Regions from separate parts of the Sphingobium sp. AntQ-1 genome, predicted to be linked through region 1. Evidence: riboswitches for the same ligand, from Rfam matches in the RefSeq annotation. Region 1 holds a riboswitch; each other region holds the start of a gene.

What was found. Region 1 has a riboswitch for cobalamin ahead of sphantq_RS06430 (TonB-dependent receptor plug domain-containing protein). Riboswitches for the same ligand answer to the same signal wherever they lie in the genome.
Region 2: linked by a shared signal. The riboswitch ahead of cobW (cobalamin biosynthesis protein CobW) and the one ahead of sphantq_RS06430 (TonB-dependent receptor plug domain-containing protein) in region 1 are both predicted to bind cobalamin.
Region 3: linked by a shared signal. The riboswitch ahead of sphantq_RS20240 (TonB-dependent receptor plug domain-containing protein) and the one ahead of sphantq_RS06430 (TonB-dependent receptor plug domain-containing protein) in region 1 are both predicted to bind cobalamin.

What each region holds. Positions count from the first base shown of each region.
Region 1 covers NZ_CP117158.1:1,298,192-1,305,689, reverse strand. Annotated here, with positions in the region: gene fdhF (formate dehydrogenase subunit alpha) at 1-2,368, shown strand, start outside; gene sphantq_RS06440 (formate dehydrogenase subunit delta) at 2,379-2,684, shown strand; gene fdhD (formate dehydrogenase accessory sulfurtransferase FdhD) at 2,713-3,525, shown strand; cobalamin riboswitch at 3,595-3,808, shown strand; gene sphantq_RS06430 (TonB-dependent receptor plug domain-containing protein) at 3,974-5,821, shown strand; gene sphantq_RS06425 (ABC transporter substrate-binding protein) at 5,858-6,667, opposite strand; gene sphantq_RS06420 (FecCD family ABC transporter permease) at 6,751-7,498, shown strand, end outside.
Region 2 covers NZ_CP117159.1:417,914-425,411, reverse strand. Annotated here, with positions in the region: gene sphantq_RS20840 (histidine phosphatase family protein) at 25-723, shown strand; cobalamin riboswitch at 685-937, shown strand; gene cobW (cobalamin biosynthesis protein CobW) at 1,195-2,229, shown strand; gene cobN (cobaltochelatase subunit CobN) at 2,229-5,948, shown strand; gene cobO (cob(I)yrinic acid a,c-diamide adenosyltransferase) at 5,951-6,559, shown strand; gene sphantq_RS20820 (ABC transporter substrate-binding protein) at 6,556-7,419, opposite strand; gene sphantq_RS20815 (FecCD family ABC transporter permease) at 7,497-7,498, shown strand, end outside.
Region 3 covers NZ_CP117159.1:296,745-304,242, reverse strand. Annotated here, with positions in the region: gene sphantq_RS20240 (TonB-dependent receptor plug domain-containing protein) at 1-1,870, opposite strand, end outside; cobalamin riboswitch at 2,019-2,209, opposite strand; gene sphantq_RS20235 (cobyrinate a,c-diamide synthase) at 2,221-3,528, opposite strand; gene sphantq_RS20230 (GMC family oxidoreductase) at 3,634-5,241, opposite strand; gene sphantq_RS20225 (PQQ-dependent dehydrogenase, methanol/ethanol family) at 5,250-7,439, opposite strand; gene sphantq_RS20220 (NAD(P)H-binding protein) at 7,436-7,498, opposite strand, start outside.

The DNA.
Region 1 (7,498 bases):
TTTCGACTTCGACCCCAGCAAGTGCATCGTCTGTTCGCGCTGCGTGCGGGCGTGCGACGAAGTGCAGGGGACGTTTGCGCTCACGATCGAGAATATGGGCTTTGCCTCCAGGGTGTCGGCGTCGCAGGGCGAGGATTTCCTGGGGTCCGAATGCGTGTCCTGCGGGGCGTGCGTGCAGGCTTGCCCGACCGCGTCGCTGATCGAAAAGGCCGTAGTGGAGATCGGCACGCCCGATCGCGCCGTCGTCACCACCTGCGCCTATTGCGGCGTGGGTTGCACGTTCCGCGCGGAAATGCGGGGCGAGGAACTGGTGCGGATGGTGCCGTGGAAGGACGGCAAGGCCAATCGCGGCCATAGCTGCGTCAAGGGCCGCTTCGCCTGGGGCTATGCCCAGCATCAGGACCGTATCCTGAACCCCATGATCCGTGCGTCGGTGAGCGAACCGTGGCGCGAAGTGTCGTGGGACGAGGCGATCGCTTATACCGCGAGCGAGTTTCGCCGGATTCAGGCGAAATATGGGACGCGCAGCATCGGCGGGATCACGTCGAGCCGGTGCACCAATGAAGAAACCTTTCTGGTTCAAAAATTGATCCGGCAGGGGTTCGGCAATAATAATGTCGATACTTGCGCGCGGGTTTGCCATTCGCCGACCGGCTATGGGTTGAGCCAGACGTTCGGGACGTCGGCAGGGACGCAGGATTTTGACAGCGTGATGGCGGCCGACGTCATATTGGTGATCGGCGCAAACCCGACCGACGGGCATCCGGTGTTCGCCAGCCGCATGAAGAAGCGGTTGCGGCAGGGCGCGAAGCTGATCGTCATCGACCCGCGCCGTACCGATATGGTGCAATCGCCCCATATTGCGGCGGAGCATCATCTTCCCTTACGGCCCGGCACCAATGTCGCGATGCTGACCGCGATGGCGCATGTCATCGTGACCGAGAAGCTTTATGACGAGGCGTTCATTCGCGAGCGCTGCGACTGGGACGAATTTGCCGATTGGGCGGAGTTCGTGTCGGAGCCAGCGCGCTCGCCAGAGGCGATCGAGCCATTGACCGGCGTGAAGGCGGACGAGGTGCGTGCGGCGGCGCGGCTCTATGCCACCGGGGGTAATGGCGCGATCTATTATGGGCTGGGCGTCACCGAACATTCGCAAGGTTCCTCCACCGTCATGGCCATCGCCAACCTGGCCATGGCGACCGGCAATGTCGGACGCGAGGGCGTGGGCGTGAACCCGCTGCGGGGGCAGAATAATGTGCAGGGCGCTTGCGACATGGGCAGTTTCCCGCATGAATTTTCGGGCTATCGCCATGTGTCCGACACCGCGACGCGCAGCATGTTCGAGCGGGCATGGGGCGTGGCGCTGGACGCCGAGCCGGGATTGCGCATCCCCAACATGCTGGACGCCGCGACCGACGGGACGTTCAAGGGGCTGTTCGTGCAGGGCGAGGATATCCTGCAATCCGATCCCAATACCCATCATGTCGCAGCCGGGCTGGCGGCGATGGAGTGCGTGGTGGTGCAGGATCTGTTCCTGAACGAAACCGCCAATTACGCCCATATCTTCCTGCCCGGATCGACATTTCTGGAGAAGGACGGCACCTTCACCAACGCGGAACGGCGCATCCAGCGGGTGCGCAAGGTGATGGCCCCGCTGAATGGCTATGCCGACTGGGAGATCGTGCAGTTGGTGGCGAACGCCATGGACTTGGGCTGGACCTATGGCCACCCGTCCGAAATCATGGATGAGATTGCCGCACTGACCCCGACCTTTGCCGGCGTGCATTATGACCGGCTGGAGGCGGAAGGATCGCTGCAATGGCCGGCCAATGACGCAGCGCCCGACGGGACGCCGACCATGCACATAGACGGCTTTGTGCGGGGGAAGGGCAAGTTCGTCGTCACCGACTATGTGCCGACCGACGAGAAGACCGGACCGCGCTTCCCGTTGTTGCTGACGACGGGGCGGATATTGTCCCATTATAATGTCGGGGCGCAGACGCGGCGGACCGCCAATACCGCCTGGCACCCGGAGGATCGGCTGGAGATGCATCCGAGCGATGCGGACAATCGCGGCCTGAAGGACGGCGACTGGGTGACTTTGCGCAGCCGGGCTGGGGAGACGACGCTGCGCGCGCTTGTTACCGAGCGGGTCGCGCCGGGCGTGGTCTATACGACCTTCCATCACCCGGAGACGCAGGCGAACGTCATCACCACCGACTATAGCGATTGGGCCACCAACTGCCCGGAATATAAGGTGACGGCGGTGCAGGTGATGGCGTCGAACGGGCCGAGCGACTGGCAGCAGGATTATGTGCGGCAGGCGCGCAACAGTCGCCGCATCGCGCCGTTGGAAGCGGCCGAATAGGGAGGCGGATATGAGCGATGATATCCATGTCATGTCCACCGAGGACCGCCTGCTCTATATGGCGCACCAGATCGCGCGCAATCTGGCGATGATGGGAGACGCGAAGGCGACGGAAGCGCTGGCCGAGCATCTGACCCGTTTCTGGGACCCGCGGATGAAGGCGCAGATCGTCGCCATCGCGCAGGACCAGCCCGACCGGCTTTCGCCGATGGTGGCGGCCGCCGTCGCGCGGATGGCGCGGGGTCGGGCGGCGCCTGATGTCGACGCGACGCAATTCAACGCGGTGGACGAGACGGGCCATTGCGACGCCGGTTGAGCGGCGCGCCGTCCACCGCTACGCCCTGATGATGGAAGACGCCGCCGCCAGCCCCCTGACATTCGATCGTCTGACCCCGGACGGCCGGACGCAGGCGATCGCCCGCGCGCTGGCGGAGGAAGTGCCGGTCGCGATCGAATTTAACGGCATCGGCTATGCGGTGCTGATGGCGACGCCGAGTGACATTGGCGATCTGGTGCTGGGCTTTGCGCTGGCCGAGCGGCTGATCGGGCCGGGCGATGCGGCGTTCGATGTCGACACGCATCGTACCGACCAGGGGATCGTGGCGCGCGCGACATTGCCGCAGGACCGCACCGAGGCCTTGCTGGAGCGAGTGCGGCATCGTGTGTCGGAGTCGTCGTGCGGCATGTGCGGGATCGAAAATCTGGAGCAGGCGATAAGGCCGCTGCCCAAGGTGACGGCGGTATCGCGGGCGGACCCCGCCGCCATCTTTCGCGCATTGGGGGGGCTGTGCGATCATCAGCCGTTGAACGCGGCGACCGGGGCCGCCCATGCCGCCGCCTGGGTCGGCGCGGATGGCGCGATCTTGTTGGTGCGAGAGGATGTCGGGCGGCATAATGCGTTCGACAAGCTGATCGGGGCGATGGCGCGCCAAGGAGACAGGGCACGGGCGGACTGGGACGGCGGTTTCGCGCTGCTGTCGTCGCGCTGTTCCTATGAACTGGTGGAGAAGGCGGTGCTGAGCCAGTGCCCGATGCTGGTCACCATTTCCGCGCCGACGCGATTGGCCGCGACTCGCGCGGAGGCGGCCGGCCTGCCGCTGGTCGTGCTGGCGCGGGGCGATGCGCTGTTGCTGCGCGGCCACAGGCTGTTGCCCTAAACCGGCGACGGCTTGGCATTGCATCCGCTTTCCCCTACAGCGCGCGGCGCAGGGGCGGCTTGGCTTCCCCTGCGAGATGATCGCGCCGGTGCCCCGTCAGGGGCTTAATCGGGAATGCGGTGCGGGCGTGCGAGCGCCCAATTCCGTGGCTGTCCCTGCAACTGTAAGCGGATAGTGCGATGCATATGGTCGAAAGACCGGCCACTGGACCGATGTCCGGGAAGGCTATGCATTCGTGCTGCGACCCGCGAGCCAGGAGACCTGCCGGCGCTTGGTCGCTCTTGCTTTGGTCCAGGGGATGGCCGGGGCACGGTGGTTTTCCGTCGAGCGACGCCATGCGGCCGGGGCCGCATCGGGTTGTGGACGGGATATGGCGCCATCCCTTGCCTCTGCCTGACCGCGTTGCGGACGCCCCAGCCCAAGTCGCACCGGCGCCGGGGGGTTATATATGCTGAAAACAGGTATTTCTCTGGTGGCGCTGATCGTAGCGACGCCGGTTCTGGCGCAGGATGACCAGATCGTCGTCACCGCCACGGGCATCGCGCAGTCGCGCGACGAGGTCGGCCAAGCGATCACCGTGATCGACGCGGAGACGATCAAGACGCGGCAGGCGATCGATGTGGTCGACCTGCTGGCGACGACGCCGGGCGTGCGCTTCAACCGCAACGGATCGACCGGCGGGGTGACCGGCGTGTCGCTGCGCGGCGCGGAAACGACGCAGACTTTGGTGCTGATCGACGGGGTGAAGGTCAACGATCCCAGCGGCATCGGTGACGGTTATGATTTCGGGCCTTTGCTGACCGGCAATATCAAGCGGATCGAGATATTGCGCGGCTCCAACTCGGTAGTGCATGGCAGCCAGGCGATCGGCGGCGTGGTCAATGTGATGACCGGCGTGCCGGCTGAAGGGTTTGGCGCGAACGCATCGGTGGACTATGGCTATAGCGATACGCTGAACGCCAAGGCGGACGTGTCGGGCACCAGCGGCATCGCCGCGGGCGGGATCGGCGCGGCCTATTTCCGTACCGACGGCATTTCGTCGGCAGCCGGGGGCACGGAGCGCGACGGGACCGAGAATATCGCGGCCAACGCGCGGCTGACGCTGAATTTCACCGAGGCGCTGAGCCTGGACCTTCGTGGCTATTATATCCATGCGGACATCGACTATGACAGCTTCTTCGGCGCGCCTGCCGACAGCAGCGATGTGAGCAAGCTTGACCAATATGTCGGCTATGCGGGCCTCAACCTGGCGCTGCTGGATGGCAAGCTGACCAATCGCGCCGCCGTCACATATCTGCGCAACGACCGCGACTATTATTTCGTGCGCGGCACCGATCCCGATTATGGCTATTCGGGCACAAATCTGCGGTTCGAATATGAGGGCGTCTATGCGCCGGTCGAGCAGGCCAAGCTGCTGTTTGGCTATGAGCATGAACGGCCCGACTATGATTTCTTCGGCTTTGGCGACACGGCGAGCGCGAAGATCAATATCGACAGCGTCTATGCGCTGGCGATCGTCAAGCCCTTCGCAGGCCTGGCCGTCACCGGCGGCGTGCGCCATGACGACCATAGCCAGTTCGGCGGGGCGACGACCTTTGGCGCGAACGCCAATTATTCGCCCAATGGCGGCGCGACCAATGTGCGGCTGAGCTATGGCGAAGGATTCAAGGCGCCTTCGCTCTATCAGCTATATGACATCTATAGCGGCAATACAGCGCTGCGGCCGGAGCGGTCGAAAAGCTACGACATCGGGTTTGACCAGAGCCTGGATGGCGGGCGGGCGATGCTGTCGGTTACGGCGTTCCGCCGCGACACGCTCGACCAGATCAATTATGATTCCTCGCTGCCACCCTTTGGCGGTTATAATAATCTGGACCGCACCCGCGCCAAGGGCGTGGAAGCGTCGATCGCGCTGAAGCCGGTCGATGCGCTGACCGTCACCGGCAGCTACAGCTATGTCGATGCGCGGGATCGGTCGGCGGGGTCGGCCAACTATGGCAATCGCCTGGCCCGCCGCGCCGCCAATGCGGTGAGCGTGTCGGCCGACTATGTCTGGTCGTTCGGCCTGTCGACCGGCGCGACGGTCACGATGGTGGGCGACAGCTTCGACAATGCGGCCAATACGCGGCGGCTGGACGGCTATGCGCTGGCCGGGGTGCGGGCCTCGATGCCGCTGGGCGCGCATCTGGAAGTCTATGGTCGCATCGACAATCTGTTCGATGAGACGTACCAGACGGCCTATGGCTATGGCTCCTATGGCCGCGCTGCCTATGGCGGCGTGCGTGTTCGCTTCTGATCGACAGGCAAGGGGGCGGGCGTGATGCCTGCCCCTTCAGCGCAGCGCGTTCAGTCGCGCCATGATGGTGCGCGCCGCCTGCACATAGGCGGGGCCGCCGCACACGGTCCAGCTTTGCGGCAGGCTGATGCGCGGAACGGCGGCGAGCGCGGGATGGTGCAGCATTTCGGTGCCCTGATCGACCACGCGGTCGGTGGCGCTTTCCACGATCAGCCAGTCGGGCCGCGCCGCCACCATTTCTTCCAGCGGCACTTGCGCCAGCGGCGGTTTGCCGAGTTTGGCGGCGAGGTTGGTGAGGCCGACGCGGCGCATCAGATCGTCGATCAGCGTGCCGGTGCCGGTCATATAGCCGCGCCGCTGATAATAGGCCGCGACGCCGCTGTGTTTGGGGCGAGGAAGGGCGGCGAGGTCGCGGTTCATGGCCGCGATCAGTCTTTCACCGCGATCGACATGCCCGATGGCGCGCGCCATCTGGCGGATCTGGTCGAGGATCGCGGCATAGCTGTCGGCGCTGGCGAGGCCGAGCGTGCGCCACTGGCCCGGCGGCGCGCCCGCTACCGCATTCGGGCCGATCGGGAAACCCAGGATCAGGTCGGGGCGGATCGCCAGCACTTCCTCCGCGGGACGGCGCAGCGTGCGGAAACCGCGCGCTTTGATCGCCGCTGCGGAGAGTTCGGGATCGCGGGCGTTGCTGCTGAGCGCGGCGATCTGGGTCGGATCGGCGAGGGCCAGCAGATATTGGTCGGCGCAGACGTTGAGCGACACGATGCGGCGCGGGGCGGCCGATGCGGACGTGCCGGCAAGCACGAGCAGGGCGGTTGCCGCGATCATCAGGGGGCGGATCATGGAAGCGTGTTGAATCCAATAGCGGGACTTGATTCCGCCTTCGCAGGAACACGCGGCATTGCCAACCGCCAAGGCGCGCGCAAGTGACCGCGCGCCGCCATCATCCGTTGCTGATCCCCGGCTTGCTGCTGCTGGTCTTCGGCACCGCCTTCGGCTCCGTGCTGCTGGGCGCGGTGGCGATCAGTCCAGCGCGCGTCTGGGCTGTGCTGACCGGCGGCGGCGATGCGGTCGCCCGCACCATCATACTGGACCTGCGTTTGCCGCGGATGCTGCTGGGCTTGGTTGTCGGCGCGATGCTGGGGCTGGCGGGGGCAGCGTTGCAGGGTTATCTGCGTAATCCGCTGGCTGAGCCGTCGGTGCTGGGTGCGTCCAATGCGGCGGCGCTGGGGGCTGTCTGCGCGCTCTATTTCGGGCTGGCGCAGTTGCATCCGATGATATTGCCGCTGCTGGCAATATTGACCGGACTCGTCGCCATCCTGACCCTGTTCGCGCTGTCGGGCACGGTGGAAAGCCCACTGACGCTGATCCTGGCCGGCATCGCCGTGGCGACGCTGGCGGGGGCGGGGATCAGCCTGGCGCTCAACCTGTCGCCCAATCCCTTCGCTGCGATGGAAATCATGAGCTGGCTGATGGGGAGTCTGGAAAATCGCAGCTATGCCCATGTCTGGATCGCGCTGCCCTGCGTCGTCGTGGGCGCGGCGCTGCTGATCGCGGACGGGCGGACGCTCGATGCGCTGACCTTGGGCGAGGATGGCGCGCAGGCGCTGGGCGTCAACCTGTCGGTCGCGCGGTTGCGCATGATGCTGGGCGTGGCGATCGGCGTAGGCGGCG
Region 2 (7,498 bases), on a different replicon from region 1:
TGCCCGCGCTGTTTAGGGTGCGCGATGGCGCGACGTCAACATGTCTTGGAGGTTCCGCTGTCCACATCCCTCCTTCTCCTATGCGCGGCGTCCACGCCGTCCAGCCGGGTCGGCGGCTTCCCGGCGCTGGACGAGGGCCTGGACGCACGCGGCGCGCATGATGCCGCCGCCTGCCGCCTGCCGCCGGGTTTCGACAACCATGTCCTTTGCAGCCCGTCCCGCGCCGCCGCGCAGACTGCCCAGGCGATGGGGCTGGATGCCTCGGTCGAGGTCGCGCTGGTGGACATGGATGCCGGGCGCTGGTCGGGCCGGTCGTTTGCCGACCTTTTCGCCGCCGAACCGGCCGCCCTGTCCGACTGGATCGCCGATCCGACGCAGGGCACCGCGGATGGTGAGACCATGGAATCGGTGCGACAGCGGGTAGGCGGCTGGCTGGACGGAATCGCGCAGTCGCCCGGATGCATCTGCGCCATCAGCCATGCCATGACGATCCGCGCCGCGCTGGCGCACGCGCTCGGCTTTCCGCTCGTGACGACGCCTGCCATCGACATTGCGCCGCTATCGACCGTTCGCCTGTCCTTCAACCGCATCTGGCGGCTTCAGGCGATCGCACCGCACTCAGGGCTTGCGGACGGCCCCGGCAGCCGGTATCGCCGACCGCATCCGGGGAGCCGCAAGCCCCCTTCGATGACTGATCGCGCCGGTTCCCCGCAAGGGGATTAAAATGGGAAGGCGGTGCGGGTGGCAGTCCCTCGACAAGGGCGCTCATCCAAATCCGCAGCTGTCCCTGCAACTGTAAGCGGCGAGCGCGATGCACATCGCTCCCTTTCCAGGGGAGCAGCCACTGGGCCGGACGCTAAATCCTGCGAGGCCTGGGAAGGCGTGCATCAAGCGATGACCCGCGAGCCAGGAGACCTGCCGGCGTCTGGTCGCTCTTGCTTTGGTCCAGGGGATGGCCGGGGCACGGTGAACGCCGTCTGAGCGACGAACCCATGTGGCTGGGGCCGCATCGGTGCGCGCTGACGGGCTCCATGCGCCTGCTCGTCGCCGCGCATCGACCGTTCGTTCGCGTCCGGCACGCCCCCGCCGAGATATCGCTCAGGTGCAGCGGGGGTAGACATGGCCATCATCAGGCTCGGCGATGCCGATCGCCCCTTCGCGCATGAATCCCATGGCGCTTGAAGGAGAAGAAGCGTGAGCAAGATCCCGACCACCGTCATCACAGGCTTTCTGGGGGCGGGCAAGACGACGTTGATCCGGCATTTGCTGCACAATGCCAAGGGTCGCAGGCTGGCGCTGATCGTCAACGAGTTCGGCGATGTTGGCGTCGACGGCGCGCTGCTGCGCGGATGCAATGACGACGCCTGCCCGGAAGACGATATCGTCGAACTGGCCAATGGCTGCATCTGCTGCACCGTGGCCGACGATTTCCTGCCGACCATGCTCAAGCTGCTCGACCGCGCCAATCCGCCAGACCATATCATCATCGAAACGTCCGGTCTGGCGCTGCCCAAGCCGCTGGTGAAGGCGTTCCAGTGGCCCGACATCCGCACCCGCGCGACCGTGGATGGCGTCGTGGCGCTGATCGATGCGGATGCGGTCGCCGCCGGGCGCTTCGCCACCGACGAAGCCGCGCTGGCGCTGGCGCGGGCGGCCGACCCCTCGCTCGACCATGACAGTCCGCTGGAGGAACTATACGAAGACCAGCTCGCCTGCGCGGACCTCGTCATCCTCAACAAGGCCGACATGGTCGATGCTGATGCGCTGACCCGGATCGAGGGCGACATAGGCAAGGATATCCGTAGTGGGGTGAAGATCGTGCGGACCGATCATGGCGCGATCGATGCCGGCGTCGTGCTCGGCCTGTTCGCCAAAGTCGAAGAGGATATCGATGCGCGACCCTCGCACCATGACGGCGACCCCGATCATGACCATGACGATTTCGACAGCTTCGTCGTCACCGGCGGCGAGATTACGGGCGTGGATGCGCTGGTGCAGGCCATGGCCCCGTTGATCGAGGCGCATGATGTCCTGCGCATCAAGGGCATGGTCGCCATCGCCGATCGCCCGGCGCGCCTGGTGGTCCAGGCGGTCGGTCCCCGCATCCAGCATTATTTCGACCGCGCCTGGAAGGCGGAGGAGTCGCGCCTGTCACAACTGGTGGTGATCGGGCAGAAGGGGCTGGATCAGGCCGCCATCGACAGCGCCCTTCGCGCGGCCTTCGCCTGATGCATTTGCTGGCCGCTACGCCGGGAACCGTTTCCAACGGCGACGAGGCGATCGACCTCGATCAATCGCCGGGCGAGATCGTGTTCCTGACCGTGGCGGACAGCGAGCTGGCCTGTTTCGCCCAGGCGGCGGCCCTGCTGGGTGAGGATGCGCCGTCGATCCGGTTGGTCAACCTGCTGCAGCTCAAACATCCCTATTCGGTCGACCTCTACGTCGAAAAGGTGATCGCCCATGCGCGTTTCGTGTGCATCGTACTGCTGGGGGGCAAGAGCTATTGGCCCTATGGCGTCGATGAAATCGCGCGGGTTGCGCGGGAAAAGGGCATCGCCTTTGCAGCGATCGCCGATGGCCGGGAACCCGACCCGTCGTTGGACGCCGCCGCGACGCTGCCGAAGGCGATCAGCGAGCGGCTCCGTGACTATCTGCGGCAGGGCGGCGTCGCCAATGCGGTCAGCTTCCTGCGCCATGCCGCGCGGCTGATCGGTGCGGATGTAGGCGTGCCGGACGATCCCGTGCCGATCGCGGACGCCGGCTTCTATCTGGCCGGCATGAAGCGGCCGACGTTGGATGATGTGCGGACAGGATGGCGCGCGGGACAGCCCGTCGCGCTCCTCTGCTTCTATCGCGCGCTAATGATCGCCGGTACGCTCGATGCCGTCGAAGCGCTGGTCGCCGCGCTGAAGGGACGCGGGCTGAACGTCGTCGCCGTTCATGTGCGGGCGCTGCGCGAACCCTTCGCGATCGACTGGCTGCACGGGCTGATCGGCGCGATCCGGCCCGATATCATCCTGAACGCCACGTCCTTCGCCGCCTCCTCGCCCGGCGACAGGCGAACGCCGGCCGTCCTCGAAGCAGCGGATTGTCCGATCCTGCAGACCGTGTTCGCGGGCGTCGAGCAGGCCAACTGGGCCGACAGTCCGCGTGGCCTTGGTCCTCGCGACCTGGCGATGAACGTCGCTCTGCCGGAAATAGACGGGCGCCTGTTCACCCGCGCCGTCGCCTTCAAGGCGGCCGAGCGTTTCGATGCCCGGACCCAATGCGGCATTGTGGCGCCGCGCGTCTCGCCCGATCGCGTTGCCTTCGTCGCCGATCTTGCCGCCAATTGGGCGGCATTGCGGCGAACGCCCGCCTCGGATCGGCGCGTTGCGCTCATTCTCGCCAACTATCCCAATCGCGACGGTCGGCTAGGCAATGGCGTCGGCCTCGACACGCCCGCCAGCGCGGCCGCCATTCTCTCTACCCTGGGTGAAGCGGGCTATCATGTCGGCGATGCTCCTGTTGACGGCGCGGGACTGATGGCGATCCTGCTGGGCGGCGTCACCAACGCCCGTGCGTCGCTGGATCGCCTGCCGGAAATCCGCCTGCCGATCGGCGATTACCGCCTGCGGTTCGACGCGCTGCCAGCAGCGGTGCGCGAGGCGGTGATGGCGCGATGGGGCGTCCCTGTGGACGATCCTTTCGTGCGTGACGGCGCCTTTCATCTGCCCGCCCATCGCTTCGGCCATATCGTCGTCGCGGTCCAGCCGGCGCGCGGTTACAATATCGATCCCAAGACCAGCTATCACGACCCGGCTTTGGTCCCGTCCCACGCCTATCTGGCCTTCCACTTCTGGTTGAACCATGATTTCGGCGCGCAGGCGGTCATCCATGTCGGCAAGCATGGCAATCTGGAATGGCTGCCGGGCAAGGCGCTGGCCCTGTCCGACAGCTGTTTCCCGGAAATCTGTGCGGGGCCGGTGCCGCAACTCTATCCTTTCATCGTCAACGATCCGGGCGAGGGGACGCAGGCGAAGCGGCGCATCGGCGCGGCGATCATCGATCATCTCACCCCGCCGCTGACGCGCGCGGAAAGCTATGGCCCGTTGAAGGCGCTCGAAGCGCTGGTCGATGAATATTATCTCGCAGCCGGCATGGACCCGCGCCGCATCCAGCATCTGAAAGCCGAAATTCTCGATCTCGCCCGGTCGCAAGGACTGGACGCTGATGCCGGGGCCGTCGGGGATGGCGACGACGCGCTCGCGGCTCTCGACAATTATTTGTGCGAATTGAAGGAGATGCAGATACGCGACGGGCTGCACATCTTCACCCGGTCGCCGACTGGCCGATTGCGCACCGACCTGCTCATCGCTCTGTCGCGCACCCCGCGCGGCTATGACGACGCGGGCCAGGCATCCTTGCTCCGCGCTATGGCCGACGATTTGGACCTTGGCTTCGATCCGCTCGATTGCCGGATGGGCGACGGCTGGACCGGCCCCCGACCGGCCGTGCTGGCAGCGGTGAGCGATGCGCCCTGGCGCAGCCATGGCGACACGATCGAACGGCTCGAACTGCTGGCCGTCGCGCTGGTCGAGGGTGCGACAGCGCCCGGCCCGGCGTCGCAGACCGTTATGCGTTCGCTGCTGGGCGATCTCGCCGGCCGCGTGGACCGTTGCGGCCCCGCCGAAAAGGCTGCGCTGCTGGCTGGCCTGGACGGGCGTTTCCTGCTGCCCGGCCCCTCCGGCGCGCCCACGCGCGGGCGCCCCGACGTGCTGCCGACCGGCCGCAACTTCTATTCGGTCGACACCCGGTCCGTGCCAACCGCCACCGCTTGGGAGCTTGGCCGCCGCTCCGCTCAACTAATGGTGGACGATTATCTCCAGCGCGAGGGCGAATATCCAAGGGCCATGGCGTTGTCCGCGTGGGGTACGGCCAATATGCGCACTGGCGGGGACGACATCGCCCAGGCGTTGGCGCTGATGGGCGTGCGACCGCGCTGGGACTGGACGTCGGGCCGCGTGATCGGTTTTGAGGTGATGAAGATCGCCGAACTCAACCGCCCGCGCGTCGATGTCACCTTCCGCGTCTCCGGCTTCTTCCGCGATGCTTTCCCCGAACAGATCGACCTGCTCGATTCCGCCGCGCGCGCCGTGATGGCGCTGGACGAGCCGGACGAGGACAATCCCGCCGCCGCCCGCCATCGCCGTGAGACGGCGCAACTGATCGACGCCGGCCATGACGTGAAGGCGGCCGCCCTGCGCGCGGGCTTTCGCGTGTTCGGATCGAAGCCGGGTGCCTATGGCGCGGGCCTTCAGGCGATGATCGACGAGAAAATCTGGCACGACCGCGCCGATCTCGCCAACGTCTATCTCGACTGGGGCGGCTATGCCTATGGGGCAGGGGTGGAGGGCGACGCCGCGCGCGACCTGTTCGCCACGCGCCTGGCGCAAGCCGACGCCGTCGTTCAGAACCAGGACAATCGCGAGCATGACCTGCTCGACAGCGACGATTATTACCAGTTCGAGGGCGGCGTCGCGTCCGCCGTCGAGCATCTGTCGGGCAAGCGGCCGCGCGCTTATCATAACGACCATAGCCGCCCCGAACGCCCTGTCGTTCGCACGCTGGAGGACGAGATCGGCCGGGTGGTCCGCGCCCGCGTCACCAATCCCAAATGGATCGCGGGCGTGATGCGCCACGGGTACAAGGGCGCGTTCGAGATCGCCGCGTCGGTCGACTATCTGTTCGCCTTCGCCGCCACGACACATGCCGTGCGCGATCATCATTTCGACGCAGTCCATGCCGCCTTCATCGAGGATGAAGCCGTGCGTGCCTTCCTGGCGGAGGCCAATCCGGCCGCGCTGCGCGAAACTGCGGCGCGCCTGGCCGAAGCGCTGGAGCGCGGCATGTGGAAACCCAGATCGAACAGCGCGGGCCTGTTGCTCGCCCAGCTTGCAGGAGGATGACGATGGCCGAACGGACCGACGAACAACATGCGCAGAAGATGAAGAAGAAGCAGGCCGCGCACGACCGGATCGTCGCGGGCAAGACGGTCGAAAAGGGCCTGCTGATCGTCCACACCGGCAAGGGGAAGGGCAAGACGACCGCGGCGCTGGGCATGGTGGTGCGCGCCATCGGCCATGGCAAGAAGGTCGGCGTGGTCCAGTTCGTGAAGGGGGCGATGGAAACGGGCGAGAAGGCCGTGTTCGATCGTTTCCCAGATCAGGTCGAATTCATGGCCATGGGCGACGGCTTCACCTGGGATACGCAGAACCGGGCGCAAGACATTGCTTCGGCAGGCAAAGCCTGGGATCAGGTCAAGCGCATGATCGCCGACCCAGCCTATCATCTGGTGCTGGCCGACGAACTCAATATCGTCCTGCGCTACGATTATCTCCCCCTCGACGAGGTGCTGGCGGTTCTTAAGGCCAGGCCGGAGATGAAGCATGTCATCGTCACCGGCCGCAACGCGCCCGAAGCGCTGGTCGAAGCCGCGGATCTGGCGACGGAGATGACGCTGGTGAAGCACCCGTTCCGCGAACAGGGCGTCAAGGCGCAGCCCGGCATCGAATTTTAGGGGCGATGGTCGATCTGGTTCACCAGGCTGCGGGCGGCATCGACATAGGCCGGGCCGCCACAGACGGTCCATGCCTGGGGCAGGCGCAGCCGCTTGATGTCTTTCAACAGCGGATGCCGCAGCATCTCCGTGCCCTGATCCACCACCCGTTCGGAACCGCTTTCGATCAGCAAATAGTCCGGCTGGGCAACCATCAACTCTTCGAGGGTGAGTTGCGACAGGACCGGCTTGCCGAGCTTTCCGGCCAGGTTGACCAGACCCGCGCGGGTCATCAGGTCGTCGATCAGCGTGCCCGTTCCGGTCAGGAAACCGCGCCGCTGATAGTAAGCGGCGATGCCGGCCGGGCGCGGCCGAGCGATGGCGGCAAGATCCCGGTCCATCCGGGCGATCAGCGCCTCGCCGCGATCGACATGGCCAATGGCCTTGGCGACGGCGCGGATTTGCGTGACGATGCCGGCATAACTACCAGCCGGTTTGAGATCGAGGGTGTGATAATGCGCGCCCGACAGCGCCGCCATCATGCCGGTGCGGCGGGCCGGCGCGCCTATCACCAGATCGGGATCGATCGCCAGCACCTCCTCCGCCGACCCCCTCAATATGGGCAGGCCGCGCGTCTGCGCCGCCGCTGCGGACATGGCCGCATTGTTCGCATTCCGGGTCAGGCCGGCAATCTGCGTCCGATCGGCCAGCGCAAGCAGATATTGGTCGGCGCACAGGTTCAACGACACGATCCGCCGCGGCGGGGCGCTGCGGCCGGTCTGCGATGCGGGCGCCGAACCAGCCAGGAGGCCGCCCGCCACCCATGCGAACAGGCGCGCCGTCAGCCGGGCGGATGGCCATTTCGTCAATCTGCATAACATGCCCACCCCATGACCCACACGACCCCGGTACACAAGCGTGACGGGGACCACCGATCCAATGCGAGGTGCCATTTCCCAT
Region 3 (7,498 bases), on a different replicon from region 1:
ATTCGTCGAACAGATTTTCGACCCGGCCGAATAGCGTCAGCTTGCCCATGACCGGCATTTCGGCACGCAAATCCACCAGCGTGTAGGCCGCGTTGACCAGTGGCGCGACCGTGGCGCTGGTGCGCGCGGTGTCGAGCGCCTTGCCCGACCAGCGCACCGCCACGGCGGTACTCAGACCGAACGCCCAGTCGTACCGCGCTGTCGCATTGGCCGCATGGCGCGGTCGCCGCGCCAGTTGGTTGCCATAGTTCAGGCCCGGCGACCGATCCTCCGCGGACACCCAGCTATAATTGCCGTCGATCGTCAGCCGACCGACATGGGCGACGCCGGCCAGTTCCAGCCCGTGCGCCTCGCTGCGCTGGACATTGGCATAATAGCCAAAGCGCGGCGTCGTCGTGCCCGGCGCATAGCAGAGCGGCGGCCGGTTGGTCGTCGGACAGCCATTATAGGTGATGAGATTGTCGGTGCTGCGATCGAACCAGGTCGCCGACAGGATCAGCGCATGGTCGAACAGATGCTGTTCGATGCCGGCGTCCCAGCCATGGGCCTTTTCGGGGACCAGGGCGGTGTTCCCATAATCGCTGTAGAGCTGGTAGAGCGTCGGCGCCTTGAAGCCCTCGCCATAGCTCGCCCGCAGGATCGTGCGGTCCTTGACCAGCGCCCAGGCCGCGCCCGCACCGAAGACCGTGTTGCCGCCAAAGGTCGAATGATGATCGTAGCGCACTCCGCCATTGACGGTCAGGCCGGCCAGCGGCTCGACGCTCAGTTGGGCATAGAGGCTGTCGATATCGGCAGACCCGCGGGTCGTGGCGTAGGCAGCCAAACTATCGGAAGGCGAAGCCGTGCGCATCCGCTGCTCCTCGCGCTCCGCGCCGAAGGTCGCGGTCCAGCCCTGCGCGATGGTGAGCACGCCCTGATATTCGTAGCGCTTCGTCTCGCCTCTGGCGGTGAAACTGGTCTGACGCAGTTTGCGGGCGGGATTGACGTTGTCGCGCAGCGTCTCGCTGCGGCTGAAGGACAGGCGATTGCGCAGCGCACCGCCGAACAGATCGGCGTTGAGGCCGGCGTAGCCGATCCATTCCTCGACTTCCGAATATTCGGGGCTGTCGGGAATGGCGCCGGCGCTGTCGATATCCGTGCGCCCCTTGGCATAATAGCCGCGCATATCGATCGACACGCCCGGCGCCAGCGCGACGCCCAGACGCCCGTTGAGCGTGCCGTTGGTGTAGCCGTCCTTCTCCTTGGCGCCAAAGCGCGGGCTGATCGCCGAGATGCCCTCCGTCGTGAAGCGGCTGCCCGCGACCTGCCAGTCGATCGCGCCCTGTCGTCCGCCCAGCGCAGCGCGGGCGCTGACGGTATCGCGCGATCCCGCCTCGATATCGAAGCTGCCTTCGATCGGGCGTTCGGCCCGTGCGGTGACGATGTTCACCACGCCACCAATCGCCTGGCTGCCCCAGAGGATCGACTGTGGACCGCGCAATATCTCGATCCGGTCGGTATCGCCGGTCATCAGCGTCGCGAAATTATAGCCGCCGCCGGTCGAGGACGGATCGGCCAACTTCACGCCGTCGATGACCAGCACGGTCTGGTCGGCCTCCGCGCCGCGAATGCGGATCGAGGTCGCCGTGCCATAGCCGCCATTGCGGGTGAAGCTGACGCCCGGCGTGCGGATCAGCAGGTCGGACACCACCAGCGCCTGTGCGGCGTCGATCGCCGGCTTGTCGATGATGGTGATGCTCGACGCCACCTGTTCAATCGCCTGCGGCTGGCGCAGCGCGGTCACGATCACATCGCCCGCATCATCGGCCCAGGCCGGCGTGGACAGGCCCGCTAGAATGAAAAGGCCGCTCTTTGAAATCCAATGCATCATAATCCCCCAGTCGTTGACAGGACCGGGCGGACGCGACGCGGTGGCGATGCAGGGCGCACGCGCACGACATCGCCACCGTGCGAACCCGCACGGTCAGCTTGTCGTTGCGCGAGGATATCCTCGTTCGACCGGCACACCCTGTCCGGACGAAGAACGACCGCGACAGGCAGGTCTCCTGGCTTGCGGGTCAATGCCGTATTCGAAGCGCCTTCTCGGGATCATCGATTCCAATGGCTTGTGCCTCGATGGCTCGCCGCTCACAGTTGCAGGGGCAGCCGGGGTCTTTAACCCCGTTCCCTTTTGATCCCCTTGCGGGGAACCTGACGCGCAGCCGCCCTAATCGACTTGGATCAGGCGATCAAGTGGAAGAAGCCACCGGTCACCTGGCCCGCGCGGTGGCCCGCCGGAGGAAGGGCCTGCCCCTCCGCATCGGCCATGTCGGCCAGCGGCTCGCCCTCGCTGGCGGTGATGCTGGCATAGTGGAACTCATGACCCAGCAATAGCTGCCCGACAGAGGCGAAGCTGGCGCCCTGCCGCAGCCGCGCGCTGCGATAGCCCAATGTTCGGCGCCTGCGCGCAAAACTGGTATCCATCGGCAACAGGCCCGCCATCGGGTGGACGACGCCGTCGCCATCCTCCAGCGTGCGGCCCAGCACCATATAGCCGCCGCATTCGCCATGCACCGGCCGGCTCTGCGCAAAGGCGCGCAGGCCGCTCAGGAACTGGCCATTGGCCGCGATCCGCGCAGCATGGAGTTCGGGATAGCCGCCGGGCAGCCAGCAGGCATCGCAATCGGCGGGCGGCGATTCGTCCGCCAGCGGAGAAAAGAATCGCAGCTCCGCGCCGGCCGACCGCCACCAATGTACGATATGGGGATAGAAGAAGCTGAAGGCGGCGTCCCTGGCGACGGCGATCCGCTGCCCCGGTGGCCGGATGCCGGGCGGTTGCGCCGGCACGTCTGTCGTAGCGCCGGCCGCCGCCTGGATCGCATCCAGATCGCATTGCGCCGTCACCCGCGCTGCGATCGCGTCGATTCGCCGTTCCAGTTCCTCCGTTTCGCCAGCCTGCACCAGTCCCAGATGGCGGGACGGCATGGCCAATCCCTCGTCCGTGGCCATCGCACCCAGCAGCGGCAGGCCGATACGCGCGAACCCATCCTCGATCATGCGGACATGGCGCGTGCTGGCCACCTTGTTGGCGATCACTCCGGCGATGGCCGGCGCGCCGGGAAAAGTCGCGCAGCCATGCGCCACCGCCGCCACCGTCTGCGCCGCTGCGCGGGCATCGACGACCAGCAGCATCGGCCAGCCCAACAGCCGCGCCACATCGGCCGACGCGCCCGAACGACCCGGCGACCGTGCGCCGTCATAAAGGCCCATCGCGCCTTCCGCGACGACGAGTTGGACAGTTGTAGCGACGTGCGCCGCCAGCCCCTGCAGCATGGTCGGCGCCATGGCGAAGCCGTCCAGATTGACCGAGGGCCGGCCAGTCGCGGCTTCGTGAAAGGCCGGGTCGATATAGTCGGGTCCGCATTTGGCGCCCTGCACGCTCAGGCCGCGATCGGTGAAGGCGCGTTGCAGGCCGATCGTCACCATCGTCTTGCCCGCGCCCGACGCCGGGGCGCCGATCACCAATCCCGCGCCCAGTCGCGGCGTCACGACGTGCGCCATACCGGCAAGGGGGCGATGGCATCCACGAGGAGGGCGGCGCGATTCGGTGTCATGCCCGCCTTGTGGCAAAGCAGGCCCCGCGCCGCCAGCGCCTCAATGGCGGCGGAGGCGCCTCAGCAGATGATCCGCACCCTTGTCGCCGATCATGATCGCGGTGGCGTTGGTATTGCCAGCGGGAAGGCTGGGCATGACCGAGGCGTCGGCGACCCACAGCCCCTCGACGCCGATGACGGCCAGATCGGCATCGACCACCGCCAACGCATCGTCGCGCACGCCCATCCTGGCCGTGCCGACCGGATGATAGAGCGGGATCGACGCCATCCGCACATAGTCCCGCAACTGATCGGGATCGGTCAGTGCCGCGCCGGGGCGTAGCTCCCCCCTTATATGTGTCGCAATCGGTGTCTCATGCAGGATGCCGCGGGCGATGCCGATGCCCTCGACGATCTGGTCGACATCATCGTCGCTGCCCAGTTGCCGATGCTCGATTTTCGGCGGCGCGAAGGGATCGGCGGAGCGGAGACTGATCCGCCCCCGATGGCTGGGCCGCATCAGCCCGACCAGGGTGGATACGGACGGCGTCTTGCGCAGCATCAACCGGCCCTGTTCATCGAAATCGAATGCGAAGGCGGCGAAGCTGATCTGGAGATTGGGCGCGGGCAATTCCGGCCGGCTCTTCACGAAAGCCTGCGCATGGCCGATCGCAGTTGTCAGCGTGCCACGCCGCGACAGCGCATAGCGCAGCAGCTGCCATGCCCCGCGCAAGCCCCGCGCGTCGCTGTTGAGCGTTCGCGCATCGACTTCGTTGACGACATGGGTGCCGACATGATCCTGAAGGTTGCCACCAACGCCGGGGCGATCGCACACCAATTCTATCCCATGGGCGCGCAGATGATCGGCCGGGCCGATACCGGACAGCATCAGCAGGCGCGGCGTGTTCATCGCGCCCGCGCTCAGCACCACGCCATGACGGGCGCGCAGCGTCTTTTCGACGCCGTCCTGCCAATAGACGATACCGACTGCGCGTCCTGCCTGGATCAGGATGCGCAGCAATTGCGCGTCCAACATTATGGTCGGCGCCTTGCCGCCGCGCCGCTCGTGCAGATAGCCGCGCGCCGCCGAACAGCGCGTGCCGCCTCGCTGCGATACCTGCACATAATCGACGCCCTCGGCATGTTCGCCATTCAGGTCCGCTGATCGGGGGATGCCCGCCGCCTGCGCCGCCGCAATCCACTGGTCGGTGATCGGATAGCGCGCGCGCCCTTCGGACACCGCGATCGGACCGCCGGTGCCGCGCCACTGGTCGGCGCCGCGCTCATTATCCTCCATGCGCCGGAAATAGGGCAGGACCGACTCATAATCCCATCCCGCCGCACCCTGCCGTGCCCATTCGTCATAGTCCCAGCGATGGCCGCGGATGAACATCATGCCATTGAGCGCGCTGCCGCCGCCCAGCATCTTGCCCGCCGGCCAGATGTCGGCCCGGCCACCCAGCGACGGGTCCGGCTCGACCTGATGGCACCAGTCATAAGCCGGATTCTGCACGATCGCGCTGGTCAGCGCCGGGACGCGCGATCGCATATGCCGATCGGTCTTGCCCGCTTCGACCAGGGTGACGAACAGGCCCGCATCGGCCAGCCGCCCGGTCATCGCGGACCCGGCCGAACCGCCGCCCACGACGATGATGTCGGTATCTTCCATGGTCGTTCCTAGAAATTGGACATGATGGCGGCGCTGGGCGCGTCAAGCGGCTTGCCCGCCGCCTTCAATTTCAGTTCCCGCTCCCGCAACGGCCCCTGCTCGGCGATCAGCCAGGCGTGGATGGCGTCGGCATCTTCGGCGCTCAGCAAGTCGTCCCAGCGCGGCATCCCGCCCGGCAGCAGCAGGCCGTCGCGGACGATCTGGTTGAACACGTCATGCGTCCCCGGCAGCATCCGGCGCAGATCGGGCGCCGTGGAGCGCAATTGGTTGCTGTGGCAGATGGCGCAGTTCTGGAAGAACAGCCCCTGCCCCTTGGCGATCATCGCAGGCGTCACGCCAGCCTTCTGCGCGGGCGGCGCAGAAGCGACCTCCGCAGGCGGCAACGCCGTCGGCGGCGGCACCGGGCCGCCATCCAGCTTGAAAACCAGGATGCGGTTGGCGTTGCCGTTGCGATAGGCCGCCGAATAACGCGGGACATAGCCCCAGCCGCCCCCGCCGAAACCGGCCGCGACCGCGACATATTGCACGCCCTTCACGCGATAGGTCATGGGCGCGGCCATGATGGACGTGCCGGTATCGATTTCCTTGATCAGCTTGCCAGTGTCGGCGTCGCGGACGATCAGCTTGCCGCCGATCGTGCCATGGACGATGAGGCCCGACGCAGTGGACAGCATCCCCATCCGGTCCTGCCAGCCCTCGGTCGGGACCGCCCAGCGCGCCTTGCCGGTCAGCGGATCGATGGCGCGCAACTCGCTGCTATAGGGCTTGTCCTTCACCCACTGCATTTCGGGCAGCTTTTCAACCTGCTCGCGGATCGCGGGCGGCAGGGTGGGAAGCACCGCCTCCAGTTGCGGCGTGAAGATGAGGGTCGTCTGGACGTTGAGCGCCTTGGGCCGCCGCGCCGCCGCCGGGGTGCCGGGCGGGACAGTGAACATGAGGTTCCCCATGTCCAACACGGAGGCGTAATAGCTCTTCCGCTTGGCGTCGTAGGCCGCCGGATACCAGTTGCGCGCGCCCGCCGAGGCCGGGAAGATGATGCGCGGACCGTTCCAGAAGTCGGTGCGGTCCGGCGTCATCTGCGGCACGCCATCCTTGTCGAACCCTTTGGTCCAGTTGGTGCGCACCAGCGGATTGACGCGCAGCGGCTTGCCGGTTTCGCGATCCAGCACGAACAGATAGCCGTTTTTGGGCGAATGGAGGATGACCGGGCGGACCTTGCCGTCCACCTCCATGTCGGTCAGCACCATCGGCTGGGTGGCGGTAAAGTCCCAGCTGTCGCCGGGCGTTTCCTGATAATGCCATTTCACCGCCCCGCTCTTGGCATCCAGCGCGACGATCGAGGAGAGATAGAGGTTCGCGCCGCCCTTGGGCGATCGGGTCGCGATCGAATAGGGGCCGCCATTGCCGACGCCGATATAGACGGTGCCGAACTTGGGATCATAGCTGATCGCGTCCCACACGGTGCCGCCACCGCCAATATCCCAGCGGCTATTGGCGTCCCAGGTCTTGAGCGCGACATCGAGCGCCTTGTCCTCCTGCGGCCCCTTGGCCGGATCATGGGGCACGGTGAAGAAGCGCCAGGCCTGCGTGCCGTCGGCGATACGATAGGCGGTCACATAGCCGCGCACGTCATATTCCGCGCCGGCATTGCCGATGATGACCAGATCGCCTGCCACTTCGGGCGCGCCGGTGCTGGTATAGCCCCGGCTGTGATCGACGACCGTGTCAGTCTTCCAGAGGATCTTGCCGGTCTTCGCGTCGAGCGCGTAGAGCATCCCGTCAAGCGCGCCGACCATGACCTTGCCATTCGCGAGCGCGACGCCGCGATTGGCCTGGTCGCAGCAGGTGGAGCGGTTCGCCTGCATGTCCACCTCCGGCTCGAAGGTCCAGAGCGGCTGGCCGCTCGCGGCGTCGAGCGCATAGACGCGGCCAAGATTGCCGCTGCTATACATGACGCCGTCGACCACCACGGGCGTCGCTTCCTGCACGCGGTTGGTATTGAGGTCATAGGACCAGGCGAGGCCCAGCCGTCCGGCATTGCCCTTGTCGATGTCGGTCAGGCGCGAATGGTGGCTGCCCCAGACGTCGCCGCCGGTATAGGGCCAGTCGTCGCCCGCGCCGCTGTCGCCACCCGGCCCGCTACCCGCACAACTCGCCAGCGCCAGCAGGCCTGCAATCGCCAATAACGATTTCTTCACAGCGGCCAGCCTTCCTTGTGCGCCAGCATCACATCGCGCAGGCTTTTGGGCTTGCGGCC